DNA from 4 places in the Pseudomonas sp. LBUM1657 genome. Region 1 is predicted to be linked to each of the others. Evidence: predicted binding sites of a transcription regulator. Region 1 holds the regulator's gene; each other region holds the start of a gene.
The links. Region 1 encodes FliA, which starts transcription of late flagellar genes. Its sites were predicted from a motif close to CTAAAGTTTNNNNNNNNNNNGCCGNTAA; they were not measured.

Region 1 (7,781 bases):
TCGCGACTTTCCTGGGTGTAGAAATCCACTTCCAGGATGCTGCGAATCGCTTCCGGCTCGGCGCCATCAACCAGCAGTTGCAGGCCTTTTCGCGAGTAGTTGTCGGGTTCGGCGTCGGCCACTCCTTCCAGACCGAGCAGGCCTTCCTTGCGTGCGGTCAGGCTCCAGTTCACGACGCGATCGATACCACCGGCCAGGTCCACGCGAGGCGGGAACAGGATCCAGCCAAGAATCTGCATGGCACGCTTGAAGGCGCTCATTGGCGATTGCAGCAGCGCCGCACCGACGGTCCCGCCGATGACGATCAACGCCGCCGGGCCGTTGGCCAGGGCGCCGAGGTGACCGCCTTCAAGGTAGTTGCCGCCAATGATGGCGACGAACGCCATGATGATCCCGATGAGGCTTAGAACATCCATCAGATACACGCCTCGACCAGATGCCGGCCGATATCGTCCAGGCCGTACACCGCATCGGCGAGTTCGGCTTTGACGATGGCCATCGGCATGCCATAGATCACGCAGCTGGCTTCATCCTGGGCCCAGATCGAGCTGCCGCCCTGCTTGAGCAGACGCGCACCTTCACGACCGTCGGCGCCCATGCCGGTCAACACGACCGCCAGAACTTTGTCGCCGTAAGACTTGGCCGCGGAACCGAAGGTGATGTCCACGCACGGCTTGTAATTCAAACGCTCGTCGCCCGGCAGGATTTTCACCGCGCCACGGCCGTCGATCATCATCTGTTTGCCACCCGGTGCCAGCAGCGCCATGCCTGGGCGCAGGATGTCGCCATCCTCGGCTTCCTTGACGCTGATGCGGCAGAGCTTGTCCAGGCGTTCGGCAAAGGCTTTGGTGAACGCTGCCGGCATGTGCTGAATCAACACGATCGGCGCCGGGAAATTAGCCGGCAATTGGGTGAGCACCCGCTGCAGGGCAACCGGGCCGCCGGTGGACGTGCCGATGGCAACCAGTTTGTAGGCTTTGCGTTTTGGCGCTGGCGACGACGGGCTGGCCGCGTGTGCACGAGCCGGGATCGGCGCAGGTGCCGGACGTGCAGGCGCGCTGCTGCCGTAACTGCTGGCGCTCGAAGGCGCTGGCGTCGGTGCGGGTGCAGAGACAGGGGCCGGAGCAGCGTAGGCGCTGACACGACGATTACTGCGCGAAATGCTGAGAATCTTCTCGCACAGCAGTTGCTTGACCTTCTCGGGATTGCGCGAGATGTCTTCGAAATTCTTCGGCAGGAAATCCACCGCGCCAGCATCCAGCGCATCCAGGGTGACCCGGGCGCCTTCGTGCGTCAGCGAGGAAAACATCAAGACCGGGGTCGGGCAGCGCTGCATGATATGCCGCACGGCCGTGATGCCATCCATCATTGGCATCTCGTAGTCCATGGTGATCACGTCTGGCTTGAGGGCCAGCGCCTGATCGATCGCCTCTTTTCCGTTGGTCGCCGTGCCGACGACCTGGATATTCGGATCCGCTGAAAGAATTTCCGAGACGCGGCGGCGGAAAAACCCCGAATCGTCCACCACCAGGACTTTGACTGCCATAAACACTCCATTAGACGGAGCGAGGCTCAGTCGCCCCGCTCCACCAGAATCAAATACGCCGTGCGGCGTAACGCTTGAGCATGCTCGGAACATCGAGAATCAGCGCAATGCGGCCGTCACCGGTGATGGTGGCGCCGGACATGCCCGGGGTTCCCTGGAGCATTTTGCCCAATGGCTTGATGACCACTTCTTCCTGGCCCACCAGTTGATCGACGACGAAGCCGATCCGTTGAGTGCCCACCGAAAGGATCACCACATGGCCTTCGCGCTGCTCTTCGTGAGCGGCGGAGCTGACCAGCCAGCGTTTGAGGTAGAACAGTGGCAGCGCCTTGTCGCGCACGATCACCACTTCCTGACCGTCCACCACGTTGGTGCGTGACAGGTCGAGGTGGAAGATCTCGTTGACGTTCACCAGCGGGAACGCAAACGCCTGGTTGCCGAGCATGACCATCAGCGTCGGCATGATCGCCAGGGTCAACGGAACCTTGATGACGATCTTCGAGCCCTTGCCCTTGGTCGAATAGATATTGATGGTGCCGTTGAGCTGGGCGATTTTGGTTTTCACCACGTCCATGCCCACGCCGCGTCCGGACACATCGGAAATCTCGGTCTTGGTCGAGAAACCCGGCGCGAAGATCAGGTTGAAGCAATCGGACTCGCTGAGGCGATCCGCTGCATCCTTGTCCATCAAACCTTTTTTTACGGCGATGCCGCGCAGAACTTCGGCGTCCATGCCCTTGCCGTCATCGGAGATGGACAGCAGGATGTGGTCGCCTTCCTGTTCAGCGGACAGGATCACTTTACCGCTGCGAGGTTTGCCCATCGCTTCGCGATCGGCCGGTTCTTCAATACCGTGGTCGACCGAGTTGCGCACCAAGTGGACCAGCGGATCGGCCAGGGCCTCGACGAGGTTCTTGTCGAGGTCAGTTTCTTCGCCGACCAGTTCCAGGTTGATCTCTTTCTTGAGCTGGCGAGCCAGGTCTCGAACCAGACGCGGGAAGCGCCCGAATACTTTCTTGATCGGTTGCATCCGGGTCTTCATGACCGCGGTCTGCAGGTCGGCCGTGACCACGTCGAGGTTCGACACGGCCTTGGACATGGCTTCGTCGCCGCTGTTGAGGCCCAGGCGCACCAGACGGTTACGCACCAGCACCAACTCGCCGACCATGTTCATAATCTCGTCCAGACGCGCGGTATCGACCCGCACGGTGGTCTCGGCTTCGCTGGCCGGCTTATCCGCTGGTGGCGCGGACGGTGCACGAGCAGGCGCCGGTGCAGCAGCGGCAGCAGGTTTCGGCGCTTCGGCTTTTGGCTCGGGCGCTTTGGCCACAGGTTTCGGTGCAGCGGCTTTGACGACCGCAGCGGTCACCGAAGAAGCAGCAGAACCGGTACCGACTTCAGTGAACTTGCCTTTGCCGTGCAGTTCGTCGAGCAGCGATTCGAACTCGTGATCGGAGATCAGATCGCCGCCGGCCACTGCGGCGGTTGGCGCCGCAGGGGTCGGGACCGAGGCAATGGCCGATTCCAGCGCATCGACCGCAAAGTTGCCCTTGCCGTGCAGCTGATCGAGCAGTGCTTCAAACTCGTCGTCGGTGATGTCGGAGCTATCGCCTGCCGCTTTCGGGGCAGCCGGTGCGGCGGGCGCCGGGGCCACCGCATCGATGGCGAACTGACCTTTGCCGTGCAGTTGATCGAGCAACGACTCGAACTCGGCATCGGTAATTTCATCGCTGGCCGCGGCATTGCCGGCCGGCAGCGGAGCAGCCGCAGGAGCTTCGGCCTGGGCCTTGACGGCATTCAGCGAGTCCAGCAGTTGTTCGAATTCGTTATCGGTGATGTCGCCCGATTCGCTTTCAGCGGCCGGTTCTTCGACCACAGCCGCAACAGGGGCTGCTTCATCAGCGGTTTGCGGCTCGGCCAGACGGGCCAGGGCCGCCAGCAATTCAGGCGTGGCAGCGGTGATCGGGCTGCGTTCGCGAACTTCGGTAAACATGCTGTTCACCGCGTCCAGCGCTTCGAGAACCACGTCCATCAATTCCGAGTCGACGCGACGCTCACCCTTGCGCAGGATGTCGAACACGTTCTCGGCGATGTGACAGCACTCCACCAGCTCGTTGAGCTGGAGGAAGCCGGCGCCCCCTTTTACAGTGTGAAAACCGCGAAAAATTGCATTGAGCAAATCCGCATCATCTGGCCGGCTTTCAAGCTCGACCAGTTGCTCGGACAGTTGCTCTAGAATCTCGCCGGCCTCAACCAGAAAATCCTGAAGGATCTCTTCATCGGCGCCGAAGCTCATGTATGGGGTGCTCCTAACAGGTCTAAAAACCTAAAATCCAAGGCTGGATAGCAAATCGTCCACATCGTCCTGACCGGACACAACGTCTTCTCTTTTATCGGCATGAATCTGCGGACCTTCACCCTGAGAGAGATGTTTTTGTGGATCTTTTTCAGCCAGCATCGCATCACGGTCATGTTCGATGCCCGCAAAGCGGTCCACCTGACTGGCCATAAGCACGAGCTTGAGCAGGTTGCTTTCAACTTCGGTGACCAATTGGGTCACACGCTTGATCACTTGACCGGTGAGGTCCTGGTAATCCTGAGCGAGCAGAATGTCGTTGAGGTTGCTCGACACAATGCGATTGTCCTCGCTGCTGCGTGTCAGGAAACCGTCGACACGCCGGGCCAGCTCGCGGAATTCTTCAGCCCCGACTTCGCGACGCATGAACCGTCCCCAGTCGGTGCTCAAGGCCTGGGCTTCGTTGCTCAGGCCATTGACCAGCGGCGTGGCGTTTTCCACCAGGTCCATGGTGCGGTTGGCCGCGGCCTCGGTCAGCTTGACCACATAGCCCAGGCGCTCGGTCGCGTCCGTGATCTGCGACACTTCCTCGGCTTGCGGCATGTTCGGGTCAATCTGAAAATTGACGATTGCGCTATGCAGCTCGCGAGTGAGCTTGCCCACTTCCTGATACAGGCCGCGGTCACGGGTCTGGTTGAGCTCATGGATCAATTGCACAGCGTCACCGAACTTGCCTTTTTCAAGGCTTTCGACCAGTTCGACAGCGTGTTTTTTCAGGGTCGACTCGAAATCGCCCTGTGAAGATTCGTTATGCTCCATAGCTTCCCCGTGGCGCAGTTTCTCAACCGATGCGTTCGAAAATCTTCTCGATTTTTTCTTTCAACGCCTGGGCCGTGAAGGGTTTGACCACATAGCCGTTAACACCGGCCTGGGCCGCTTCGATGATCTGCTCACGCTTGGCTTCAGCGGTCACCATCAGCACCGGCAGGTGCTTGAGCTTTTCATCGGCACGCACGTGGCGCAGCAAATCGATACCGGTCATGCCAGGCATGTTCCAGTCCGTTACCAGAAAGTCGATGCTCCCGCTGTTGAGTACCGGAATGGCGGTAGTGCCATCGTCGGCCTCGACCGTGTTGGTGAACCCAAGGTCACGCAACAGGTTTTTAATGATCCGCCGCATCGTTGAGAAGTCATCAACGATGAGGATTTTCATGTTCTTGTCCAATTCGACCTCCAAGCAGTCTTAAACGCGCCCAGCACCTGGACGCGCCATTTCAATCAATCCGGCGAAGCATTCGATGACTGTCTGGAGCACAACAGATCGAGACCGGCGCGGTTCAACAACCACACCAGCCACGTTCGCAGTGTCCCCACACTGCCTTCAGCGCGCTCGCCACTCCCCCAAACGCCCCCGCAAACGGGCCGCGCACTGGCTGTGTAACTGGCTGACCCGAGATTCGCTGACACCAAGGACCTCACCGATTTCCTTGAGATTCAACTCTTCGTCGTAGTACAGCGCCAACACCAGTCGCTCACGCTCCGGCAAATTGGCAATCGCGTCCGCCAACGCCGCCTGGAAGCGTTCATCTTCCAGATCGCGTGACGGCTCGAGATGAGCACTCGCGCCATCCTCATGCAGCCCTTCGTGTTCGCCGTCCTGCAACAGATCGTCGAAACTGAATAACCGGCTGCCCAGGGTGTCGTTCAAAATCCCGTAATAATCGTCGAGACTCAATTGGAGTTCGGCCGCAACCTCGTGATCTTTAGCGTCACGACCGGTTTTAGCTTCAATCGAGCGAATGGCATCGCTGACCATCCTGGTATTGCGGTGGACCGAACGTGGCGCCCAGTCCCCCTTGCGCACTTCATCGAGCATCGCGCCGCGGATTCGAATGCCCGCGTACGTCTCGAAACTTGCGCCTTTGCTGGCGTCGTATTTGGTCGACACTTCAAGCAGGCCGATCATCCCGGCCTGGATCAGGTCTTCGACCTGGACACTGGCCGGCAGACGCGCCAGCAGGTGGTAGGCAATGCGTTTGACCAGTGGCGCGTAACGCTCGATCAGCTCGTACTGCGCGTCACGTGCCGACTTCTTGTAGAGGTTGTAGCCGCTGGCTGTCATAGCACCGGTCCTGCCGTTTGTTGCACGAGGCGCTCGACAAAAAACTCCAGGTGCCCACGGGGGTTGGCCGGCAGCGGCCAGGTATCGACCTTCTGTGCAATCGCCTTGAAGGCCAGGGAGCACTTGGAACGCGGGAAGGCCTCGTAGACGGCGCGCTGCTTCTGCACCGCCTTGCGCACGCTTTCGTCGTAAGGCACCGCGCCCACGTATTGCAGGGCGACATCGAGAAAACGATCCGTGACTTTGGTCAACTTGGCGAACAGGTTGCGACCTTCCTGTGGGCTCTGGGCCATGTTGGCCAGGACACGGAAGCGGTTCATGCCGTAATCGCGGTTCAGGAGTTTGATCAGTGCGTAGGCGTCAGTGATGGAGGTCGGTTCGTCACACACCACCAGCAGGACTTCCTGCGCGGCGCGAACGAAACTGACTACCGAGTCACCAATGCCCGCAGCGGTGTCGATCACCAATACGTCGAGGTTGTCGCCGATATCGCTGAACGCCTGGATCAGGCCGGCGTGTTGAGCCGGGCTCAAATGAACCATGCTCTGGGTGCCGGACGCGGCCGGAACGATGCGGATACCGCCAGGGCCCTGCAACAGAACGTCGCGCAGCTCACAGCGGCCTTCGATCACGTCGGCCAGGGTACGTTTGGGTGTCAGTCCCAGCAGGACGTCCACGTTCGCCAGCCCCAGATCGGCGTCCAGCAGCATGACGCGCCGGCCGAGCTCAGCTAGAGCCAGGGACAAGTTCACTGACACGTTAGTCTTCCCGACGCCACCTTTGCCGCCGGTCACCGCGATCACCTGTACGGGATGCATGCTGCCCATGAATTTTCTTTACCTTGTCTTACTTAGACGGAGGCCACATTACTGGCTGCGCGTTCACAAACGGAACAATGCATGGCAGACCATCGATGTAGGTACAAAAACTGTTCATTAGTACCTCAGCCGACCTGCTTGGTCGGGCTGTGGTAAATATCAGCGAACATATCAGCCATGGCTTCTTCGCTGGGTTCTTCCTGCATTTGCACGCTTACGGCGCGACTGACCAACTGATGACGACGCGGCAGATGCAAATCATCCGGAATCCGCGGGCCATCGGTCAGATAGGCCACCGGCAATTCATGACTGATGGCCAGGCTCAACACCTCGCCCAGACTTGCCGTTTCATCCAGTTTAGTCAGGATGCAGCCAGCAAGCCCGCAGCGTTTGTAACTGTGATATGCGGCCGTTAGAACCTGTTTCTGGCTGGTGGTTGCCAGGACCAGATAATTTTTTGATTTGATGCCACGACCAGCCAGGCTTTCAAGCTGCATGCGCAGTGCCGGATCGCTGGCTTGCAGGCCGGCGGTATCGATCAGCACCACACGCTTGCGCAGCAAAGGTTCCAGCGCCTGTACCAGTGACTGACCCGGATCGACATGAGTCACCGACACATTGAGGATCCGGCCCAGGGTCTTGAGCTGTTCCTGCGCACCGATACGATAGCTGTCCATACTCACCAGCGCGATATTTTGCGCGCCGTACTTGAGCACGTAACGGGCGGCCAGCTTGGCCAGGGTGGTGGTCTTGCCCATACCGGCAGGGCCGACCATGGCAATCACGCCGCCCTCTTCCAGTGGTTCGATTTCCGGTGTGGCGATCATCCGTGCCAGGTGGGCCAGCAACATGCGCCAGGCCTGGCGAGGCTCTTCAATCTCGGTAATCAGCGCCAGCAAGTCCCGCGACAACGGGCCGGACAGGCCGATGCGCTGCAGGCGACGCCAGAGGTTGGCCTGGGCTGGACGGCTGCCTTGCAACTGGTTCCAGGCCAGGGAG
Region 2 (7,781 bases), 3.2 Mb from region 1:
AGCAACAACTGAATCAACTCGCGCTTGAGGGTCATGGCCTGATCGGGACCCGAGGCCCAGACAAATTCGCTGACAGGAATTATGCCGTCGTCCGCCACGTCCATGCCGAAGGAGTCTTCGCTGAAACGAACGATGTACTGGCCGGTCTTGCGATTGAGGCCGACGAAGCCTTTGAGTTGGTCGGCGGCCTGGCAGATGAGCTGGGAAGTGATGCGCATGATAAACCTCACAAAGGGTCGCAAAGGACCGGTGATCGATGGTTTACACGCAGGGCAAGCGAACGGGTTTCCCTCTGGCGGGGAAGTTACCGGGGCCAAGAGTACTGCAAAGAACCGCACAAAAGCGTAGAAAAAATCTGCTTTAAACACGTTTATGTCGGTCTGGCGATAGCGCTCGCGGCGCTCAGTTGTTAAAAGAGACGTCTTTGAAAATACTCTGCGAAAGGATCTCGACCATGCCTGTTACCTTCACCAAGAGCGCCCTGCTGCTGAGCGTGCTACTCGGCCTCGGCCAGGCTCAGGCCTCCAGCGAACCCAGCCCCACCGCGCTGGCGACCCGTTTGGGCATTCCACACCCGGCAGTGATCGCCCACCGTGGCGCGTCCTTCGATGCCCCGGAATCCACAGCTGCGGCCTACAAATTGGCCCGCGACCTGGGTGCCGACTACCTGGAGCTGGACCTGCAACGCAGCAAAGACGGCGTGCTGTTCGCCCTGCACGACGACAACCTGCAACGCACCACCGACGTTGCCATCAAATTCCCGGAGCGCAAGGACAGCCCGGCCAACGCGTTCACCCTCGCCGAGCTGAAAACCCTGGATGCCGGCAGCTGGTTCAACACCGCTTACCCGGATCGCGCGCGTCCTTCCTATGCGGGCCTGAAAATCCTGACCCTCGACGAAATCATCGACATCGCCCAGGGCAACCCGCTGCACAAGCCCGGTTTGTACATCGAAACCAAGGAGCCGAAGCAGTTTCCCGGCCTTGAACGCGACCTCAAGGACAAGCTTCAGGATCGCGGCTGGCTGAGCCCGGCGGGTTCGAAACTGGCGAAAAGCGATTTGGCGGTCGGCCAGGGCAAAGGCAAGGTCGTGCTGCAAACGTTCGAGAAGAGCAGCCTGGAACTGCTGGAAAAGGAAATGCCGCAAGTACCGAAGATTTTGCTGCTGTGGGTCGGCGAAGGCAGCATCGAGCCCAAGTCCAAGGTGAAATTCGCTGAGTCCGGCGACAAGGACAAGGCCACTTATTACGCCAAGCAGGAACCGAAATCCAAGGCCGAATTCCAGCAATGGGTCGAGTACGCCAAGGCCCAGGGCGCGGTCGGCACCGGCCCGTCTGCCGCGCTGACCAAGGGTGGCGATCAGAGTTATTCAGACCTGGTGCAACCGTGGATGAACCAGTACACCCACGATCAGGGCTTGCTGGTGCACGTCTACACCATCGACGATGCCGTGGATTACCAGAAAGTGGCGGCGGCCGGCGTCGACGGCATTTTCACCAATCGCGCCAGCGAACTGCTCAAGTTCTACAAACGCCCGGCGGCAGCCAGCGTGGCGCAGTTGCTGCAAAACAACGGGTACTGATCGGGGCTGACGATGCATCACGTCGCTCCGTTCGCGAGCAAGCCCGCTCCCACAAGGAATCGACAAAACCTGTGGGAGCGGGCTTGCTCGCGAATGCTTTTTAGGAATTAAGGCTGAATTAAGTTGCCACTACTAATCTGAACCCACTTAAACAGCTCACCCAAGGAAAGAACCTCATGAAAACCCTGACTGCTTTGTTCACTGCCGCTGCCCTGACGCTTACCGCTGGCATGGCTCAGGCTGATGTTCGCGTCGACCAGATCCCTGAGCTGGTTAAAAGTGGCAAGATCAAGCCATTGGAAGAAATGAACCAGGCCGCCCTGAAGTTGCATCCGGGTGCGACCATCACCGACACGGACCTGGACAACCACTTCAATAACTATGAGTACGAAGTGGAACTGAAAACCGCTGACGGCAAAGAATTTGACGTGGACTTCGATGCCACCACGGGCAAAGTACTGAGCGACAAACAAGACACCTGATGCCCACACAAAAAGCCGCACGATTTTCGGATCGTGCGGCTTTTTTGCGTGTCCGATTCGGACAATGAAGTCGCGCCAACTCAGCACCGGCCCGCTAGACTCTTCCCACGAAGTTCACGCAGAGATTGATTGATATGGGGCAAACAGCGGCAGCAGACATCGCCACAATCGCTCGGATCAGCGCCGTGCCGGCCATTCTGCAAGTGATCCGCGAAATGACCGGCCTGCGCTTCGCCGCCGTAGCTCGCGTTACCGAAGATTCCTGGACCGCGTGCGCGGTGCTCGATCAATTGGGTTTCGGCCTGCAGGTCGGTGGTGAGCTGGAAGTGGCCACCACCCTGTGCCACGAAATTCGTCAGGCCCACCACGCCGTGGTGATCGACAAGGCCAGTGACGACCCGCTTTACCGCGACCATCACACACCGCGTCTCTATCAATTCGAAAGCTACATTGCCGTACCGATTTTCCGCACCGACGGGCGTTTCTTCGGCACCATCTGCGCCCTTGATCCCAACCCGGCGCCGCTCAAATCCAGCACGATCCAGAGCACCATGGAATCGTTCGCGCGGATGCTCGCGCTGCAGATCGAATTCGAAGAAAACCAGCAAAAGACCGAAGCGGCGCTGGTTGAAGAACGGGAAACCGGCGAACTGCGCGAGCAGTTTATCGCCGTGCTCGGGCATGACTTGCGCAACCCTTTGTTCGCCATCAGTGCCGGCGCGGAAATGCTCCTGCGCAAACATCCCGACCCGACCAGCGAGCAGCGGGTCAGGCACATCCTGACCAGCGCCCACCGCGCGACCCGACTGGTCAACGACGTGCTGGATTTCACCCGAGGTTCCCTGGGCAAGGGCATCCCGGTGAACATCGAGCCATGCCCGGATCTGAAAGAAGCATTGCTGCATGTGATTGCGGAAATTCAGAGCGTGCACCCCGACCGCAGCATTGTGTCGTCCATTGGTGACGTGCGCGGTGTTCATTGCGATCGCGAGCGGGTGACGCAATTGGCTTCCAATCTGGTGGCCAACGCGGTCACCCATGGCGATCCCGCGGGTGCGGTAGAGGTCAGTGCGCGGATCGATCAACAAGTGTTTGTGCTGAGCGTGAACAATCAGGGGCAGATTGCCGAGCAGGCGTTGCCGCATCTGTTCCGGCCCTACTCGCGACCGACCCGCGATACACCGCAGGCCGGCCTCGGGTTGGGCTTGTACATCGCCAGCGAAATCGCAAAGTCCCATGGTGGAAAACTGGACGTGGTCTCCAGCGCGGAACAGGGCACGACCTTTACCTTCAGCCTGCCCACCCCCATTTGAACAAGCGACTCTGACTCACTTTATTCACACTAGGCGCTCAGACGCGACGTCACCTCATTCAACTGCCCCGACAAACCATGCAGGTTTTGGCTGGCCGCTTCGGTGCGTTGCACGTTGTCCAGGTTGGTACTGGCAATGCTGGTGATCTCGGTGAGGTTGCGCGAGATGTCCTCGGCCACCGATGTCTGCTCTTCGGCGGCGGTGGCGATCTGGCGGTTCATGTCGCGAATGGCCTCCACGGCATGGGTGATGCGCTCCAGCATGGCGCCGGCCTGGGTCACTTGTTCGACGCTTTCTTCGCTGCGCGACTGACCGCTTTCAATGGCCTGGGCCGCGTCCACCGCACCGGTTTGCACGGTTTGAATGATCTGGTTGATCTCGATGATCGACGCCGCCGTGCGTTGGGCGAGGCTGCGGACTTCATCGGCCACCACCGCGAAACCACGCCCGGCTTCACCGGCGCGGGCCGCTTCGATCGCTGCGTTGAGCGCCAGCAGGTTGGTTTGTTCGGCGATGCCGCGAATCACTTCGAGCACCTTGCCGATGCGTCCGCTGTCGGTTTCCAGCTGTCGAATGACCGTGGCGGTGTTGGCAATTTCGCCACGCATTTGGGTGATGGTGTGAATGGTGCCCTGCATGACTTTTCCGCCCTGCTGCGCGGACTGGTCGGCGTCGTCGGCCGCGCGCGCCGCCTCGGCCGCATGACGGGCGACTTCTTGCGCGGTGGCGGACATTTCGTTCATCGCCGTGGCGACCTGATCGGTGCGGTTGAATTGTTCGTTGGTGCCGCTGGCCATCAAGGTCGCGATCGAGTTCAGCTCGCCGCTGGCACTGTCCAAGTCCGAGGCGCTGCGCTGCAAACGGTTGAAGGTTTCAGCAAGGAAATCGCGCAGGGTATTGGCCGCCATCGCCAGTTTGCCCAGTTCGTCCTGACGGGTGCTCGCCACCCTCTCGGCGAAGCGGCCCTGGCTGAGTTGCGCCACGTATTCGATCAATTTGCGAATCGGCTCGACCAGGTTGCGGTTGACCAGCCACAGGCTCAACAGGCCGATCGACAGACCCGAGGCCAGCATCACGATGATCCCCAGCAATACCGTGCGATCGGCACTGGCGTTGATCAGCTTCGATTGCTCGGCGCCCTGCTTGCGCAACTCGCTGACCAGTTCGCTCATCTGATCACTGGTCGCGCGGTCCACACCTTTGACCGCCATGTCGCCGGCCGTTGGGTCGGCACCGGCCGCCACGTAGGCATCACGGCCCTTCTGGTAAGCGGCGCCCAACAGGCGATGTTCGTCCCGCAGACGTTCGATGCGATCCTTGAGTTGCGGCTCGATGCCCTTCTGCCCGGCCAGCTCGCCGAGGATGCCTTGCACATCGTGCTGACGCGCTTCGAATTGCTTCCAGTATTTGTCCAGGTCCGCCGGTTGCTTGCCGCGCAGCAGGACGTTTTTCCACTCTTGCACCTGCACCTTGAATTGCAGGTTGGCTTCATCGATCAATTGCGAAGTGTACAGCGGACCCTCGATCAGGTTGGCGTAGCTCTGGACTCCGCTGGACAGAAAGTGAAAGCAGGCCAGGGCGATCAACAACACCGCGAACAGGCTGCCGCTCAGCAGGGCGAGAATTTGCGCTCTCAAGGACTTTTGCAAAAACATCGGAAGGTACTCATGACAGGAATGAGGCACGCCCGGTCAGGCGTGAAAGGTGTCCGGACATCCCTGTCTGCAGCGTTGGCACATGGCCGAAGGCGCGCAACTCAACCTAAGCGTGATCGGCGTGCCAGAGCGGTTCTTTAAGTAGATCCGACCATCGGTATAGCAATCGTTTGCGGTTATTTTACCGTCACAAAAACGTCATCACGCCTTGCGATGATGCGGCTCAAGTGAACCTGTGAAACCCGCGACAGGCGCTTCCTCACAGCGAGAGCTCATGAACCACAGCATCGACCAAAGCCATCGCGACCCGGACCTGTTCGGCCTGCTTTACGGGTTCAGTTTTCGTCCCGGTGAACGCGGCCGGGAGATCGATTCGGCCAGGGCGTTGCAGTGCCTTCAACAATCGGACAACGGCGACGAGTTTCTCTGGCTGCATCTGAATCTGGCGCATGCCGCGTGCGAGCGCTGGATGAAAAGTCATTTGGAATTGCCCGACGAGTTTTTCGAGGCGTTGCATGAAGGCTCGCGTTCGACGCGTATCGAGCATGTGGATTCCGCGTTGCTGGCGGTGGTCAACGACGTGGTGTTCAACCTCAGCAGCATGGTTTCGTCCGATGTATCGACGCTGTGGGTTTGTGCCCGCAGTCGGCTGATCATCAGCGCGCGCCTGCAACCGCTGCACTCAGTGGACAAGCTGCGCTCCTCGGTCAAGGCCGGTGAGTGCTTTCGCTCGCCACTGGAATTGCTGGTGCATTTGCTGCGCGATCAGGGCGAAGTGCTGACCCAGATCGTGCGCAAGACCAGCCTGAGCGTCGATCAGATCGAAGACGAGTTGCTGTCCTCGCGTCTGTCCACCAACCGCGCCGAACTGGGTGCCAATCGCCGGGTACTGGTGCGCTTGCAACGGTTACTGGCGCTGGAACCGGGCTCCTTGCTGCGCCTGCTCAACCGCCCGCCACAGTGGTTGCAGAAGGAGGACGTGAAGGAGTTGCGCAAATCCACCGAGGAGTTTGCGCTGATCATCAACGACCTCACGGCGCTGGGCGAGCGGATCAAGCTGTTGCAGGAAGAAATCGCCGCCAACCTCAACGAACAGAGCAACCGCACGCTGTTTACCCTGACCGTGGTGACAGTGCTGGCGTTGCCGATCAACATCATCGCTGGTTTCTTTGGCATGAACGTCGGCGGGGTGCCGCTTTCCGGTGATCCCGAAGGGTTCTGGATTCTGGTGGCGCTGGTCGCGACGTTTACCGTGATTGCCGGGCGCTGGGCGTTTCGTAAGCGGCAGGATTACTGAATGCGACTTGAGTCCATTCGCGAGCAAGCCCGCTCCCACAGTGATCTTGAGTGAACACAGGTTTGGTGCCCGACAAAGATCCCGTGTGGGAGCGGGCTTGCTCGCGAAGGCGGCGGCACTTTCACCACAACCTTCCGAGACTGATTCAATCCCGGCCAGCCCCCTGAGCCGGGATTTTTCGTTCTCGCCCGGGCATTTCGTCGCAAACTCAGCGGATTACGCGTTTATTGATCCAGTCCCGACCAGATCGCACTTCAGTTTGCTAACGTGTTGCCGATTCATAAGTGACTCGATGTATTCAGGAGATAAATCGTGAATCTGTACATCAATCAGCTGCAACAAAAAGCTGACTTCAAAGAAGCCATTTATGCAGGCGATATTTTCCTGAACACTCAGCTGCGCGCCGCCAAAGAGCTGTGTGCGTTCGCCCAGGAAAGCATCACGGCCGCGTTCGACGGCGAGACCAATCACCAGGCGCTGCACACGCTGATGCCGGTGGAAGAATTCGTGGTGCTGGTAACACGCCTCAAGGGCCAGTTCACCAACAGCCAGCGCGCCAAGGACCTGATCCTGTCGTTTATCGACGAGATCGGTGTCGACCCGCGCGAGTACATTTTCGACGTGCCGCGCATTCGCGTTGTGCCCAACTATGACTACCTGCACGCGGGGGTCAGCTACGCCTACAAACCTCATCGCGACACGTGGTACGGCAGCGTCGATTGCCAGATCAATACCTGGATGCCGGTGCACACCATTCGCCCCGACCAGACCATGATGATCAACGCCGGCTACTTCGACGTGCCAGTGAAGAACACCTCCAGCGAATGGAGCCTCAACGACTGGATTAGCAACCAGCGGCACAAGGCCAAGGACAACCTCAAGGAGGAAGTCCGGGTGCACCCGGTGCCGCTGGAGGCGATCAATACCGCGTCTGAAGTGCGCATCGCCGGCAACACCGGCGAGATGCTGATTTTCTCCGGCTCGCACCTGCACGGCACAGTCGCCAATCACACCGAACAAACCCGCTTCAGCGTGGACTTCCGCCTGATGCACCTCGACGACCTCAAGCACAAGCGTGGCGCGATCAACGTCGACAGCGCCTGCCCGGACGTCGGCGCAGGCTTCAAAGACTATTTCCACGCCCACGACTTTTCGAATTTCCAAGGAATCGACCAATGACCAAGCGTCGCATCACGCCTGCCGAGGCCCAGTACAACGAAACCCGTGCCAATGTCCTGAAACGGGTCGATGCCGAGTACGTGGCCGACGCGCCGTTCGTCTTCGCCAACCGCATCGGCGTGACCGCTGCACTGTCGCGCATGGAGCTGTTCAAGAAGGTTGCCGAAGTACCTGGCGCGATCATCGAGTGCGGCGTGTACAAGGGCAACTCGCTGATGCTTTACATGCACCTGTCGATGATTCTCGAGCCCTACGCGATCAACCGCTCGATCG
Region 3 (7,781 bases), 3.2 Mb from region 1:
AAGTCGCGCTCAAACACGGGCTGACCGTGGTGTGCATGGCCAAGCCACTGGCGCATACGCCGGGCAGTTCGATGCATATTCACCAGAGCCTCGTCGAGATCGGCAGCGGGCGTAACGTGTTCAGCGACAAGGCCGGTGAGCCGACCGCGATCTTCCGTCATTTCATTGGTGGTCAACAGGCCGGCATGGCGGACTTCACCGCGCTGTTCGCGCCGAACGTGAACTCCTATCAGCGCTTGTGCCATCCCTTCGCATCGCCGAATAATGCCTGCTGGTCCCACGACAACCGTGCGGCCGGTTTGCGCATTCCGGCCAGTTCGCCGGTCGCTCGTCGGGTCGAGAACCGTTTGCCGGGAGCCGATGCCAACCCGTATCTGGCGATCGCCGCGAGCCTGGCGGCCGGGTTGTATGGCATTGAACACAAACTGGAGCCGAGCGAGCCGATCCAGGGTGAGTTCGACGTGCCGGATAAACTTTCATTGCCGTGTACCTTGCATGCCGCTCTTGAGCGTCTGAAACGTAGCCAATTGGCGAAGGAACTGTTCGGCAAGGAATTCATCGAAGGCTACGTCGCTTCGAAGACCATGGAGTTGACCAGCTTCTTTGATGAAATTACTCCCTGGGAGCGGCGTGTTCTAGCAGCCCAGGCCTGACGAACCGTCGACATCGGGCTATCTTTTCGGATAGCCCGTTTCTCACTGCAAGGAGCCGCTCGGAACGCCGATGCGCCAAATCTGGAAACCCTTTCGAGCGCTTTATTTCGCCTCGCTGATGATGTTGATCGGCTCCGGCTTGCTGAGTACTTACCTGGGCCTGCGCCTGGCCGCCGACAATGTCGACAGCCTGTGGGTGGGTGCGTTGATGGCGGCCAACTATTTCGGCCTGGTGCTGGGTGGCAAGATCGGCCATCGGCTGATTGCCCGGGTTGGGCATATTCGAGCCTATTCGGCCTGCGCCGGGATTGTCGGCGCGGCGGTGCTCGGCCATGGGCTGGTGGACTGGCTGCCCGCCTGGCTGTTCCTGCGGGTCATCGTCGGCCTTGGCATGATGTGCCAGTACATGGTCATCGAAAGCTGGCTCAACGAGCAGGCGGAAGCCAAGCAACGGGGCATCGTTTTCAGCGGCTACATGATCGCCTCCTACCTGGGGCTGGTGTTGGGTCAGCTGATTCTGGTCATGCACCCGGCGCTGGGCCTGGAACTGTTGATGTTGGTCGCCCTGTGCTTTGCGCTGTGTCTGGTGCCGGTGGCCCTGACTCAACGGATTCACCCGGCGGCGTTGCACCCCGCGCCGATGGAGCCGAGGTTCTTTATCAAGCGCGTGCCGCAATCGTTGAGCACGGTGCTGGGGGCGGGGCTGATCGTCGGTTCGTTCTACGGTCTGGCGCCGCTGTATGCCTCGCAGCAAGGCTTGTCCACGGAGCAAGTCGGTCTGTTCATGGGTAGCTGCATTTTCGCCGGCCTGGTGGTGCAGTGGCCGCTGGGTTGGCTGTCCGATCGTTATGACCGGGCGCTGTTGATCCGCTGTTTTGCATTCAGCCTGGCGCTGGCTGCATTGCCACTGGCGATCATCAAGCAAGTGCCGCTGGAGGTGCTGTTCGTCGCCGGGTTCCTTTGCTCGTTGGTGCAGTTTTGCCTGTACCCGCTGGCGGTGGCGTTTTCCAACGACCACGTCGAGGGCGATCGCCGGGTGTCACTGACAGCCATGTTGCTGGTGACCTACGGCGTTGGCGCCAGTATTGGGCCGTTGGTGGCCGGGGTACTGATGAAGCTGTTTGGCAGTCAGATGCTTTACGCCTTCTTCAGTTTCTTCGCGTTGGTGCTGGTGTGGCGGATTCGACCGAAAGCGGTCACCAACCTGCATCAGGTGGACGATGCTCCGCTGCATCACGTCGCCATGCCGGACAGCATGTCGAGTTCGCCGCTGGTGGCTTGCCTTGATCCGCGGGTCGATGAGCAAGTGGTGCAGGAGCAGATGCACAACCCGGTCAACCCAGAGCCGGACCCTGAACCGGAACCTGAGGCCGACACCGATACCGACACGCCTCCCGATGATCCTGATTCGGGGCGCGAGCAAAGTTTTACCGAGGCCAGGCCTTAAAACCAACGCATAAAAAAACGGGCAGTCACCGCAAGGGACTGCCCGTTTTTTATTGACGCATCGTATTACATGTCGTCTTTGTCGAAGCGCCGCGCTTCGCGCTGAAGCTGATAGACAAATCGCTCGACCTGGCGCTGTACCTGCCCGCTCATGTTATGGAAGCGAATACCGGCAAAGGTGGTGGAGATTCTTTCTTCGAAATGCAGGTAACGCAGTTCGACCGGTGCCGTCATGTTGCCGAAGGGCAGGGCGGCGACGAAGCGGTCGTAGACCTGGCCCAGCTGCAGGCTGCCTGTGATGTCGCCTTCAAAGCGCAATTTGCAACCGGTGGCGGAAATGTCCAGCAATTTGCCATTGATCGGGAACTTGAGTTTTTCACCCCCCAGTTCGACATTGACCAATTGCGCCAGCTTCAACGCTGCGCGGAAGGCATTGCGGCGCTGGTGGTAAACCACCTCGTCGGGCAACGTTCCATGATAGCAGCGGGCGTCGCCCGACTCGTCGATGGTCAGGGGCCCGTTACTATCCCAGGCAATGCGCACGCCGTCGTGGAAGCCTTCGATCCGAAACGACTCGCCTGCCAGCAGATAGCGTTCGCCGTCGCGGGGCACCATCTCGTCCAGGGCAATCATGTTGCCTTCACGGTCGATGTCTACCAGATAGGTCTGGAAGCGTTGATTCCGTTCGTGGAACGTAATGATCAGCGGGTCATGGCTTTCTTGCAGCTGTCGCAGAGTGCCAGCAATCTCCATTGGCGTGGATAGCACCTTGGGTGGTTGCGGAGCATCATCCGCGTTTAAGGCATTGAACACGGTTCATCCTTCTCCAGACAAAATATGACTGCAATAAGCCAGCATACTGCCAGCATGTGACGCGTCTTGAAAGAGTGTGCTCACGGACAGGTTCAAGCCTGACTGAGCGGACGCGGCTTCGCTAGCCTGGAGGTTGACCCGCGGGCATCGTAAAGCGCTGGCGGTTCTCCGCCGGTGAGGATTTTCAGCTGATTGGCCGTGGCGGCCTGCTGGGCCAGGATGGACTGGCCATTATTGATATTGGCGTTCTGGCATTGAGCCAGGAGGTCATTCAGCACATCGCTCTGCGCCAGCAACTCTTCGCCAATGCTCGAATGACTGGCCAGTTGCTCCAGACCGTTGCGATTGGTTGGCAGATTGAGGCTGGCGAGGACTTCACTGCGCTTGCGGCCATGCTGTTCGAGCAGAATGATCAATGCCTGTTTCTGCGCCAGAATCTCTTCGAGCAGTGGCATGTCGCGACCGTGCAAGGCGAGGGATTCGGTTTGCAGTAACTCCAGCAGTTGTTGCGCTGGAGCAAAGTCGTCGGTGATCAGTTGCAGTAAATTAGTGTCGTGCATGGCTGGCCTTGGGTTTTAAGCGTCCAAAAGCCTGGCGCAGGCCGTGGTGGCCTAGCGCTGGGCTTCGAAGTTGAGCAGTTTGCTGGCTACACGGTTGCTGTCGACTTTATAGCTGCCATCGGCAATCGCTGCTTTCAACTCGGCCACGCGGGCTTTGTCGACGGCAGGCTGATCGCGCAGCTTGTCAGTGACCTTCTGCAACTGCTGAGCCTCATTGCTGAGGTGTACCGATTCCCCGCTTTTGACGGTACTGGCCTGTTCGGCCGGGGTATTCAGCGGCGCGGATTTGCCGGCTTCGGCGGTTTCCTTGGCAACGCTGGTACGTGTACTGCCCGTAAGTGACGAGGAGCTGTTCAAACGGCTGAAATCGATGACCATGATAAAAAACCTCTGGGTATTTGGACGCTTGCCATGTTTTCGGCCATACCCTGAAAAACTTTAGGCCCATTTATCAATGAGCTTGCGCGCGTCAGCGCTTGCCCTGCATGGGGCACAGTTTAGGGAACAGTCGAGCGGGGCGCCATATTTTCGCCAATAGAGGTTTCTACATAGCCACTTCCACCTGGCCCGGCGCAATGACTTGCGCCTTGATGACCCGCTGGGAGTTAAGGTTTTTGACCCGAATCTGTTCGCGCAACCCGCCATTGGACAGCGCTTCGCCCGGCATACGCACACTGAGCGTACCACTGCGGGCGGTAATCACTACCTGATCACCCTTGCTGACTACTTCTGCCTGTTCCATGTGCACCAAGGTCACGACCTGGTCGGCGACCATTGGTCGGGTAAGTTTCTGCCCGATCGCCTGGTCGACGGAAGTCAGGTAACCCTGGTTGATCAGGCCGATGTCGCGCTCGCGCAGGGTCACGTCCTCGGGCTCGACAATGTCGGCGCGGCGCAGCGGCCGGGTGGTCGTCACGATGTCGCGAAACAGCCGCACTTGAGCGGGTACGAACACGGTCCAGGGGGAGGTGCCTTCGCAGCGAACCTTCACCGTGACCCGGCCCATGGGCTTGGCCGGACTCTCGAGGGTCGCTGTCAATTCCTTGTCGCACATCGGCATGCGCAGGCGCGGATCGAGCTGGTTGACCTGGATTTCATAACGGCCTTCCGTTTGACTGGTCGCCAAATAGTCTTCTACGGTGAATTCAAGAAAGCCCTGAGTGACGCCGATAAGCATGTCAGGCAAGGTAACCGCGTCAGCAAGGGCAGGGCTGCCAGCGTTGAACAGGCAAACGGCCGACATCACGCAAAGCAATTTGCGCAAGTTTGATGTCAGGCGTCGGAAAAATGTCGGTTCTGTGTTCATAAGAGTTAAAAAGCAAGCGCCGTGCCGTTTCGTGATGAATGCGCGTCGCAACACACTTAAGCGTTGGTGTAGGAGTCTGTGCATGGCTGGTGTAATGGATGCGGTAAACCAGCGCACGCAACTGGTTGGGCAGAATCGCCTTGAGCTGTTGTTGTTCCGTCTCGACGGCCAGCAGCTGTATGGGATCAACGTGTTCAAGGTTCGGGAGGTGCTGCAATGCCCCAAGCTGACCCTGATGCCCAAGTCCAGTCCTGTTGTGTGCGGTGTGGCGAATATCCGGGGGGCGACCATTCCGATTCTTGATCTGGCAATGGCGACCGGCTCCGGTGCCTTGAAAGACAAGAACAACCCGTTCGTGATCATCACGGAGTACAACACCAAGACCCAGGGTTTCCTGGTGCGCTCGGTGGAACGCATCGTCAACATGAACTGGGAGGAGATTCATCCGCCACCCAAGGGCACGGGACGCGATCATTACCTGACGGCTGTGACTCGGGTCGACAATCAGTTAGTCGAAATCATCGACGTCGAGAAAGTATTGGCCGAGGTGGCACCGACACCGGAAGCGATCTCCGTCGGCGTGGTGGATGTCGAAACCCAGCACAAGGCGCTGTCCCTGCGAGTGCTGACGGTCGATGACTCGTCGGTGGCGCGCAAGCAAGTCACGCGTTGCCTGCAAACGGTCGGTGTCGAAGTGGTTGCGTTGAACGACGGTCGGCAAGCGCTGGATTACCTGCGCAAACTGGTCGACGAAGGCAAGAAGCCGGAGGAAGAGTTCCTGATGATGATTTCCGACATCGAGATGCCGGAAATGGACGGGTACACCCTCACGGCCGAGATCCGCAACGACCCGCGCATGCAAAAGCTTCATATCATCCTGCATACTTCGTTGTCGGGTGTGTTCAATCAGGCGATGGTCAAGAAGGTCGGTGCCGATGACTTCCTGGCCAAATTCCGTCCTGATGACCTGGCATCCCGGGTAGTCGACCGGATCAAGGCAGCAGATATCAGCTAGGGGCCTTCTGCCCCTGGTGGTTAACACGATTTAAGAGGCGGCATCTTTGTCTACGGGTAATTTGGATTTCGAACAGTTCCGGGTGTTCCTGGAAAAAGCCTGTGGCATTTTGCTCGGTGAAAACAAGCAGTACCTGGTCTCGAGCCGTCTCAACAAACTGATGGAACAGCAGGGCATCAAGTCCCTGGGTGAGCTGGTCCAGCGCATCCAGACCCAGCCGCGCAGCGGTTTGCGCGAAATGGTGGTGGATGCGATGACCACCAACGAAACCTTGTGGTTTCGTGACACCTATCCGTTTGAAGTCTTGAAGAACAAGGTGCTGCCCGAAGCGATCAAGGCTGCCCCCGGTCAGCGTCTGCGCATCTGGTCGGCGGCGTGCTCGTCGGGTCAGGAACCGTATTCGCTGTCGATGTCGATCGATGAGTTCGAGCGGGTCAACATGGGCCAGTTGAAGATGGGGGTGCAGATCGTTGCCACCGACCTGTCCGGCACCATGCTGACCAACTGCAAGACCGGCGAGTACGACAGCCTGGCCATCGGCCGTGGTCTGTCGCCCGAGCGTCTGCAGCGTTACTTCGACCCGAAAGGGCCGGGGCGATGGGCAATCAAGGCGCCGATCAAGAGCCGGGTGGAGTTTCGCTCGTTCAACCTGCTGGACAGCTACGCGAGCCTCGGCAAGTTCGACATCGTGTTCTGCCGCAACGTGCTGATCTACTTCTCCGCCGAGGTGAAGAAAGACATCCTGTTGCGCATCCATGGCACGCTCAAGCGTGGTGGTTACCTGTTCCTCGGCGCTTCCGAAGCGTTGAACGGTTTGCCGGATCATTACCAGATGGTCCAGTGCAGCCCGGGGATCATTTACCAGGCGAAGTGATTCGTTGGCGGCATCAAAAAACGGGAGTCCTCAGGGGCTCCCGTTTTTTTTTGCCGATTTTTCGGCATCACAAGCGGCAGAAAAGCGGCAGACGGCGGAAACCGGTTGCCGCTTTTCTGGCATTGCCGCGTTGCCACTGCCCGCAAAGCCCCGGTTTACGGGCTTTTTTATATTGGCACGACGCTTGCTATGTTCATCGTACGAAAAATCAGGTCACCCGAAGGTTTCCCGACATGAGCATCAGCTTCGATAAAGCGCTCGGTATCCACGAACAAGCCCTGGGCTTCCGCGCTCAGCGTGCCGAAGTCCTGGCCAACAACATCGCCAACGCCGACACCCCGAACTACAAGGCTCGGGATCTGGACTTCTCGAAAGTGCTCGCCGAGCAGAGCGAGAAAACCAAGAACGGCACGTTCGCCCTGAACAAGACCAACAGCCGTCACATCGAAGCTGAAGGCCTGGGAAATGGCGACGAGTCGCTGATGTATCGCACGCCGATGCAGCCGTCGATCGACCAGAACACCGTGGACGCCCAACTGGAACAGTCGAGTTACGCGGAAAACGCGGTCAACTTCCAGGCCAGCTTCACCCTGCTCAACAGCAAATTCAAAGGGCTGGTATCAGCCCTGCGCGGAGAGTAAGTCATGTCCCTTGCCAGCGTTTTCAACATTGCCGGTAGCGGCATGAGTGCCCAGACCACTCGCCTGAACACCGTCGCCAGTAACATCGCCAACGCCGAGACCGTCTCGTCGAGCATCGACCAGACCTATCGCGCGCGCCATCCGGTGTTCGCCACCATGTTCCAGGGCGGCCAGAGCGGCGGCAGCGATTCGCTGTTCCAGAACCAGGACGCGGCCGGTCAAGGCGTGCAAGTGCTGGGCGTGGTCGAAGACCAGAGCAACCTTGATGCACGCTATGAGCCGAACCATCCGGCTGCCGACGCCAAGGGCTACGTCTACTACCCGAACGTCAACGTAGTGGAAGAAATGGCCGACATGATTTCCGCGAGCCGTTCGTTCCAGACCAACGCCGAAATGATGAACACCGCCAAAACCATGATGCAGAAGGTCCTGACCCTCGGTCAGTGATAAGGGGCGACTCAGATGAGTGTTAC
Region 4 (7,781 bases), 1.2 Mb from region 1:
CGGCCGTGCTCGATCGGGCCGAGCTGGCTGACCGCACCGTCGGCCGGGCTCAGGATCGCGCCTGGCGTTTCGTCCAGCGGACGAGCACCGTCTTTCAAGGCGCGGGTGAAGAACGCATTGAAGTGCTCATAAGCCGTCAGGTCTTCGACCAAAGCCTGGGACATGTCCACTTGATAACGCTTGGCGAACCAGGCGGTAAAGGCGTTCTTGAACCAGCGCACGCGGCATTCGGCGATGCAGCCGGCCAGTCGCGAAAGCAGGTGATGGGGCAGCAGGTATTGGCTGAGGATAAACAAACGCTTATTCATTGACTGTCCTTAAAAACCTTAAATCTCTACGGGCGTATCGGGATGGTTGCCCCATTCGCCCCAGGAACCGGCGTAGCCTTTGACCCGCGGATAACCGAGGGACTTGGCCACCAGATAGGTGAAGCCAGAACGATGGTGAGTCTGGCAGTGGGTAATCACTTCTTTGTCTTTGCTGATCCCGAGTTGTTCGAGGATCTGCGGCATGTCCGTGCGGATGCGCAGGTTGCGTGCCTGATCCATGCCCGCGGTCCATTCGAAATTGACCGCGCCGGGAATGTGTCCGGCCTTGGCCGCCAGGACTTTCTCGCCGGAGTATTCCAGCGGCCCGCGCGCGTCCCAGATGGCCAGGTCGGCGGCGCCGAGACGGCTTTGCAGGTACTCGCGGGTGGCGGTGGGCTCGTCGTGCAAAGTCAGGGCGACCGGGCCGCCGACCGCTGCCGGGATCTGGATTGACATAGGCAAGCCTTCTGCCAGCCAGGCCGTCAGGCCGCCGTCGACATAGTGGTAGTTTTTGTGACCGATCACATCCAGCAGCCAGATGAACCGCCCGGCCCAGCCGCCGCCTTCGTCGTCATAAACCACGTAGACCGCATCGGGGTTGTGTCCCAGTTCGCCAAACAATGCTTCGAGCGCGGCGTGCGGCGGCATCAGTCCTGGCGCCGGTGGCTGACCGAGTTGCGTGCGTTTCGGATCGACAAAACGCGCGCCCGGAATATGGCCTTCGGCATAACGGGCGCTGCTGGTCAGGTCCACCAGAATCAGTTCGCGGGCGTCGAGGCGAGGAAGCAAGTCGCTCGGTTCGATCACCAGGGCCAAGCCAGAGAAGTCAGACATGTGAGGTCTCCAGAGCACAAAAGGGAGGATTGTAGCGGGTCATTGGCCGCGATGGCTAAAGCTGTGCAGTGCCTTTTCGATGCACTGCGCGGTTTTGCCGAAGGCTTGCACGGTGATTTCCGAAAACGGCCCGCCGCCCTGGTCCGCCACGACGATCATGATCACTCGACCGTTGTTGACCAGTGAGCGCAGCAGCAGGTGTTCGCCACTGAACTGCGAACGCAGGCTGGCGGGCAAGAGTGCCGAGAATTGCGCGTTGTTGGCCGGTGTCAGGCGCACCTGGGCCTGTTGTGAAAGCAGGCGTTGGAGCACGGTGCTCTGGCTCACCAGGAAGTTAAGGCCGGCGGCTTCTTTGGGCAGCCCGAAAGTCTGGTGCACCCGCAGATTGGCATGAGTGCGGTCGGCCATCAGAATCATCACTCGACGCATGCCGCATGCAACCAGTGCGTCTCGGGCAGAGGTGGTCAAGTGCATGGCATTGGTGAAGCGGCTCGGCTCGACCAGCAATTCGGCACATTGTCTGCGCCACTTCGCGAGATCTTCGGCGGTCGGTGCCGGGGCCGGCAGCAAACCGGCGTGGATCCGGCGAATGCCCTGCGGCCAGATCAGCGATTCGGCCGGATGCCAGAGGTCTGGCATGGCGTGATGGCGAGCGCTGTTGGCGGCCTGTTGGTGCAATTGTTGTTGCACCTCGTCCATCGGCATTTGCAGGTAGAGGCTGGTCAGGTACTGCCAGCGTTCACTGTGGGGGCTGTCCCAGGCCTGTTGCGCCGACAGCGCCAGACCATTGGCCAACAGCACCGTATTGGCAGGTTGATTGAGCCAGCGGCGCAGGGTCGGATCGTCATCGAGGCGGTTCTGCTGGCGCAACGGGTGATCGCTGTCACGCGCGATGCGCAGGACTTTTACCAACTCCCGCTGTTCGGTGAGCAATAGCCGATAACCCTGCTGCACCCAGATCGGCAGGTGCCAGAGATCCACCAGCGTCAGGCAGATGTCCAGCAGGCGCACGCCGAACAATTGCTTCTCGACTTTGCGCGCCGACTCGCCTTTATGGATGACCCGCAGCTCCCATTCTTCGAGCAGCTGCGGATGGGTCAGTGCCAAAGGCCAGAGCGGCGACAGAAACAGCAGGCTGCCCCAATGGATGTCCTGCCACAGCCGCGCCAGGCGACTGGCAAAAAAACCGTTGGCCTGCTGGGTCGCGTGCTGGCTGATCAGTTGGAGCTGGCGCAACGCGACGGGGATCTGCGATTGAGGCTCGGCAGGCAGGCGGGCAAGCAGTTCTTCAGTGCGCTTCAAACCGAGGCGATTGATCGCCACCTCAAGGTTTTCAGCCGGCTCGGTCATGCTGCCATGGGTGTGCCGGTTGGCTTCGCGAATCACGCTCAAGGCCAGGGCCGGGCTGTCCTGCATCAATTCGGCGATATCGCGCAGCGAGCTACGGCTGTTGGCGATGGCCTTGCAGACACGGTCATGACTGTCTTGGGGAATCGGCAGGCGCACTCCGTCGAGAAGCTTGACCCAGCCTTCGAGAGTGGTCGGTTTTGGAGTGGGAACGTTCGTTTCGTTAGCCATGGTTGGACGCAATCATCGTCTGCATTACCTATGCCCGGAGGGGGCCAAATTGGCTTTTCGCCTGAACTGGCTATAGTCTGGCGCAGTTTTGCCGATAAGGAGAAGAAGAGATTTTTTAACTTCCGAATATGACCTTGAACCCGACTCAGTAAGTGCTCTCCTACCTATGGCTAAAATAATCGGCATCATCGTCGTATTCGCGAGCGTGCTCGGCGGATACGTGCTCTCCCACGGCAAGATTGCCGCCCTGATCCAGCCCTTCGAGGTGATGATCATCGGGGGCGCGGCCCTTGGTGCATTCCTGCAGGCCAACCCTGGCCACATGACAATGCGCGTTCTCAAGAAGTCCTTGGGCATGTTCAGTTCGCGTTTCAACCACACGTTCTACCTGGAAGTGTTGGGCCTGATCTACGAGATCCTCAACAAGAGCCGCCGCGAAGGCATGATGGCGATCGAAGGCGACATCGAAGATGCCGCCGCGAGCCCGATTTTCGCCAAGTACCCGGCGGTCCTGAAAGATGAGCGCATGACTGCGTACATCTGCGACTACTTGCGCATCATGTCCTCCGGCAACATGGCGCCCCATGAGCTCGAAGGCCTCTTCGACATGGAACTGACCAGCCTCAAGGAAGACCTGGACCACCCGTCCCACGCCGTCAACGGCATTGCCGACGCCATGCCGGGTTTCGGTATCGTCGCGGCGGTATTGGGGATCGTGGTGACCATGGCCTCTCTGGGTGAAAGCGACCAGAAAATGATCGGCCTGCACGTTGGTGCGGCGCTGGTGGGTACCTTCTTCGGTATTCTCGCCGCCTACGGTTTCTTTGGCCCGCTGGCTCACGCCCTGGCCCACGATGCCAAGGAAGAACTGAACATCTATGAAGCCATCAAGGCTTCGCTGGTCGCGTCGGCTTCCGGCATGCCGCCTTCGCTGGCGGTGGAGTTCGGCCGCAAGGTTCTGTACCCGGCGCACCGTCCAAGCTTCGCTGAGCTGGAACAAGCGGTTCGCGGTCGCTAAGTCATGGAAAACAACCAGCCGATAATCATCAAGCGCGTCAAGAAGTACGCGGCCGGGCATCACGGTGGCTCCTGGAAAATCGCCTTCGCCGACTTCGCGACGGCGATGATGGCGTTCTTCCTGGTGCTGTGGTTGCTGTCCACGGCAACGCCGGAGCAGAAGATCGCCATCGCCGGTTACTTCAAAGACCCGGTCGGTTTTTCCGAAAGCGGCACGCCGTACATCATCGACTTGGGCGGTTCGCCGACCCTGGCGCCGGAGAACACCCTCAACCCCGAGGTGAAATCCCAGCCCCAGCCGGACAAGGTAACCATCGATACCGACCAGGTAGAAGGCATGGCCGAACAGGTCGAGAAGGAACGCCTGGAACTGTTGCTGCAAGAGCTGCAAAACAAGGTGGATGAAAATCCGCAGCTGCAAAAGTTCAAGGACCAGATTCTCTTCGAGATCACCCAGGACGGCTTGCGCATCCAGATCATGGACGCCGAAAACCGGCCGATGTTCGACTCTGGCAGTGCTCGCCTGAAACCGTATTTCGAAGACATCCTGCTGGCCATGGCCGACACCATCAAAGCGGTGCCGAACAAGATCAGCATCAGCGGTCACACCGATGCCAAGCCGTACTCGACCACCGGCGATTTCGGTAACTGGGAGCTCTCGGCCAACCGTGCCAACGCGGCACGTCGTGCGCTGGTCGCCGGCAGTTATCCGGACCAACAGGTGGCGCGGGTTGTCGGATACGCCTCGTCAGCCTTGTTTGATCGCGAGAACCCGTTCAATCCGGTCAACCGCCGAATCGACATCGTCGTGCTGACCAAGAAAGCCCAGCGTGCCATCGAAGGTTCGCAAGGTGCGGAACCAGCTCCAGAAACAACGCCGACGCAAGGGCAGGGCGGCCCGGGCGAAGTGCCCGCCGATCCGAATGCGTTGCCGGCGGATAAAGAGCCGTTGCCGGCGCATGAGCTTCGTGAACGGTTGAATTTGTTCGACAACCCGGCGCCGAAACCGGGTGAACCGCCGAAGCAGTGACCCATGAAAAAGCCGACAGTGATGTCGGCTTTTTTTTGCGGCTTTCACTGGTTTGGAGGCCACTTCATTTTCAGCGTGAGCACGGTCCCTGTGGGAGCTGGCTTGCCTGCGATAGCGGCCTTATGGCTGGCGTGAATTTTTGGGTACATATCCATTTCTGCGGTAACGGCCGCCTAGGTTTCGCTTTTACAGCGAGTCACTTGGAAAAGCCCCAAGTAACCAAGGGCTCTTGCCCCTGACGTTCGGTGCCTCGCTAAGGCTCGGCATGCCCTCGCTCCGGTCCTGCTCCGTGGGCCCGCCGCCATCGGCCATCCATGGCCGGGGGCGGCTAACCCGGCATCCATGCCGGGTTGCCCACTGCGCAGAACCTCCACTCGGCCTCTCGAGGGGGCGAGCATCGCAACAGCGTCGCGAGGCGGCCTGATAGCCGACCTGATTGTTAGGTGGGTCGCGTTTGCCTGTTGGAAGCGGGTTGCTGGCGATTAGTAGCTGTAGGAACGGTCTGAAATTGCGTGGCGGGGTTCTCAGTCGTGCAGGCTTCTGCCTATAGTTTTGCCGTCGCCGACAAATCGGTGATCGACTTTAGCCGGTCGTATCAGATGATGCACAAGCGCCCGTATAATCGCGGCGCTTTTGGCTACCTGGGATCTACATGCCTATGGTGGCTGTGCGTGGGACACCTTCGGGTGTGCCGGGTCATCTGTCCGGTCGGCTAACCCGCGCACAGCTACCACCCCAATTCGTTTAGCCGCGAAAGGGTGGGAGTTTCACCTATCAGATGAGATTCAAGTCATGTCCAAATATCACCCGCTCCAAGGCAATTTCAGCGTCGGCCCGACGCTGTTCATCGACACCGAAGCCAAAGTTTCCGACCTTCTGGAAACCGCTACTCACCGAATCAAAGCCGCCCGCAATCTGCTCAACAGTGTCACGTGCCTGTGCGTCAAAGACGCCGAAGGTCACGACCTAGAGCATTTCGCCAATGCTGCGCATATGTTGTTGCAGGATGGGTGTGACGCCTTGGATGCGTTGGGCTGGAGGCTGGAAAAAGCAGCTCCCTGAAAAACAGAAAGCCGCGAGATGATCGCGGCTTTTTTGTATCTGCTGGAGGCATGCTGATCATGTTCGTGGCGTCACGAAAATGATCAAGGCTCCTTAATAGCTGGTTTCCGGCAGGCTAGCGATGATCGAGCGATAGCTGTTCATCCGTTGCTGCTGCACGCGGCCTTCTTCAAGAGCCTTGAGCAGGGCGCAACCCGGCTCGCGGTCGTGCTTGCAGTCGCGGAAGCGGCAGGTGCCGATCAAGTCGTTGAACTCGATGAAGCCGGCTTCGACGTCGGCACGGCTGACGTGGCCCAGGCCGAACTCACGAATACCCGGGGAGTCGATCAACTCACCGCCACCGGGGAAGTGGAACAACCGCGCGGTCGTGGTGGTGTGGGTGCCTTGGCCGGACAACTCGGACAGCGGGCCGACACGGGCTTCGACTTCAGGCAACAGGGTGTTGACCAACGAGGATTTGCCGACGCCGGACTGGCCGACGAACACGCTGATGTGCCCGTCCAGTTGCGCCTGCAATTGCTCCATGCCGTTACCGTGATGCGCCGACACTTCCAGTACCGGGTAACCCAGCGTGCGGTAAACCGCGAGCAAGGCATTCAGCGCCGGGGCGTTCTGCTCGTCGATCAGGTCGAACTTGTTGAGCAGCAGCAGCGGACGAATCCCGGCGTGCTCCGCCGCGACCAGATAACGGTCGATCAGGTTGGCATGGGGTTCGGGCAACGGTGCGAAGACGATGACAATCATGTCGACGTTGGCGGCAACAGGCTTGAGTTGACCACGGCTGTCCGGACGGCAGAGCTCGGTTTTACGCGGCAGTTGCGCCACGATCACGCCGATGCCCTGGTTGCCGGCACGCCAGACCACCTGATCGCCGGTCACCAGCGCAGGCAGGTTGGCGCGCAAATGGCAGCGGAACACCTGGCCGGCCAATTCGCCATCGAGGGCTTCGACTTCGACTTGCACACCGAAGTGCGCGATCACCAGGCCGGTTTGCTCCGGTCCCAGGTCGCCACCTTCGAGTGCCTCGACAGCCGAGGACTCGCGTTTGGCGGCGCGGGCAGCGCGTTCGCCCTGAATCTTTTCGATGCGCCAGTTTTGACGACGATTGAGTTGGCGTTTGGCCATGGGTGTTCCGTATCAAGAATGCAGCGATTAGGTAAAACGGCCGCGAGTTTAGCACGCCCGGCCGGTCGCCTAGGCTAAACTGCGCAGCATTGCCTAGGAGTCGACACATGCAAAATCCGCAGAATCTGATCTGGATCGACCTGGAAATGACCGGTCTGAACCCTGATACCGACGTCATCATCGAGATGGCGACCATTGTCACCGACAGTGATTTGAACACCCTGGCCGAAGGTCCGGTGATCGCCATCTACCACAGCGACGAGATCCTCGCCGGCATGGACGAGTGGAATACCCGTCAGCACGGCGGCTCCGGGCTGACCCAGCGGGTTCGCGACAGTCGCATCAGCATGGCCGAAGCCGAAGCCGAGACCATCGCCTTCCTGGAGAAATGGGTGCCGAAGGGCAAGTCGCCGATCTGTGGCAACAGCATCTGCCAGGACCGTCGCTTCCTTTATACCCACATGAAATCCCTGGAAAGCTTTTTCCACTACCGCAACCTCGACGTGTCGACTCTGAAAGAGTTGGCCGCGCGCTGGGCACCAGACGTGCGCGACAGCTTCACAAAGGGCAGCACCCACCTGGCGCTGGACGACATCCGCGAGTCGATCGCTGAGCTGCAGCACTACCGCAAGCATTTCATCAAGTTCTGATTGGGCGGTGCCCGCACCGACGCCTTCGCGGGCAAGCCCGCTCCCATATTGGATCGCGTTATCCCTGTGGGAGCGGGCTTGCTCGCGAATAGATCTTCCAGTCGCCGAAGATTCAAGGCAAAGAACATTCTCGGGCGCCCTCTTTTGGTGCCGCCTCGAAGTGGCTAGACTGCGCGC

Region 2: ACA055_RS23035 (methyl-accepting chemotaxis protein) is a predicted target of FliA. The motif match lies at 5,146-5,173, and genes of this name have one in related genera.
Region 3: flgM (flagellar biosynthesis anti-sigma factor FlgM) is a predicted target of FliA. The motif match lies at 3,887-3,914, and genes of this name have one in related genera.
Region 4: motA (flagellar motor stator protein MotA) is a predicted target of FliA. The motif match lies at 2,791-2,818, and genes of this name have one in related genera.

Annotation. Positions count from the first base shown of each region.
Region 1 is NZ_CP166799.1:1,716,911-1,724,691, reverse strand. Features, by position in the region: gene ACA055_RS07835 (flagellar motor protein) at 1-416, opposite strand, end outside; gene ACA055_RS07830 (protein-glutamate methylesterase/protein-glutamine glutaminase) at 416-1,546, opposite strand; gene ACA055_RS07825 (chemotaxis protein CheA) at 1,596-3,842, opposite strand; gene ACA055_RS07820 (protein phosphatase CheZ) at 3,873-4,661, opposite strand; gene ACA055_RS07815 (chemotaxis response regulator CheY) at 4,684-5,055, opposite strand; gene fliA (RNA polymerase sigma factor FliA) at 5,224-5,964, opposite strand; gene fleN (flagellar synthesis regulator FleN) at 5,961-6,791, opposite strand; gene flhF (flagellar biosynthesis GTPase FlhF) at 6,908-7,781, opposite strand, start outside.
Region 2 is NZ_CP166799.1:4,986,448-4,994,228, forward strand. Features, by position in the region: gene ACA055_RS23015 (DUF2025 family protein) at 1-218, opposite strand, end outside; gene ACA055_RS23020 (glycerophosphodiester phosphodiesterase) at 455-1,582, shown strand; gene ACA055_RS23025 (PepSY domain-containing protein) at 1,759-2,064, shown strand; gene ACA055_RS23030 (GAF domain-containing sensor histidine kinase) at 2,199-3,377, shown strand; gene ACA055_RS23035 (methyl-accepting chemotaxis protein) at 3,407-5,032, opposite strand; gene ACA055_RS23040 (transporter) at 5,307-6,329, shown strand; gene ACA055_RS23045 (hypothetical protein) at 6,642-7,508, shown strand; gene ACA055_RS23050 (TylF/MycF/NovP-related O-methyltransferase) at 7,505-7,781, shown strand, end outside.
Region 3 is NZ_CP166799.1:4,907,241-4,915,021, reverse strand. Features, by position in the region: gene ACA055_RS22665 (glutamine synthetase family protein) at 1-653, shown strand, start outside; gene ACA055_RS22660 (MFS transporter) at 724-2,100, shown strand; gene ACA055_RS22655 (flagellar brake protein) at 2,166-2,912, opposite strand; gene ACA055_RS22650 (flagella synthesis protein FlgN) at 3,005-3,472, opposite strand; gene flgM (flagellar biosynthesis anti-sigma factor FlgM) at 3,524-3,850, opposite strand; gene flgA (flagellar basal body P-ring formation chaperone FlgA) at 4,017-4,778, opposite strand; gene ACA055_RS22635 (chemotaxis protein CheV) at 4,861-5,793, shown strand; gene cheR (protein-glutamate O-methyltransferase CheR) at 5,840-6,667, shown strand; gene flgB (flagellar basal body rod protein FlgB) at 6,901-7,308, shown strand; gene flgC (flagellar basal body rod protein FlgC) at 7,312-7,755, shown strand; gene flgD (flagellar hook assembly protein FlgD) at 7,771-7,781, shown strand, end outside.
Region 4 is NZ_CP166799.1:551,764-559,544, forward strand. Features, by position in the region: gene asd (archaetidylserine decarboxylase) at 1-308, opposite strand, end outside; gene rhdA (thiosulfate sulfurtransferase) at 327-1,142, opposite strand; gene ACA055_RS02515 (HDOD domain-containing protein) at 1,182-2,720, opposite strand; gene motA (flagellar motor stator protein MotA) at 2,887-3,738, shown strand; gene motB (flagellar motor protein MotB) at 3,742-4,767, shown strand; gene ACA055_RS02530 (hypothetical protein) at 5,560-5,829, shown strand; gene rsgA (small ribosomal subunit biogenesis GTPase RsgA) at 5,923-6,954, opposite strand; gene orn (oligoribonuclease) at 7,062-7,604, shown strand.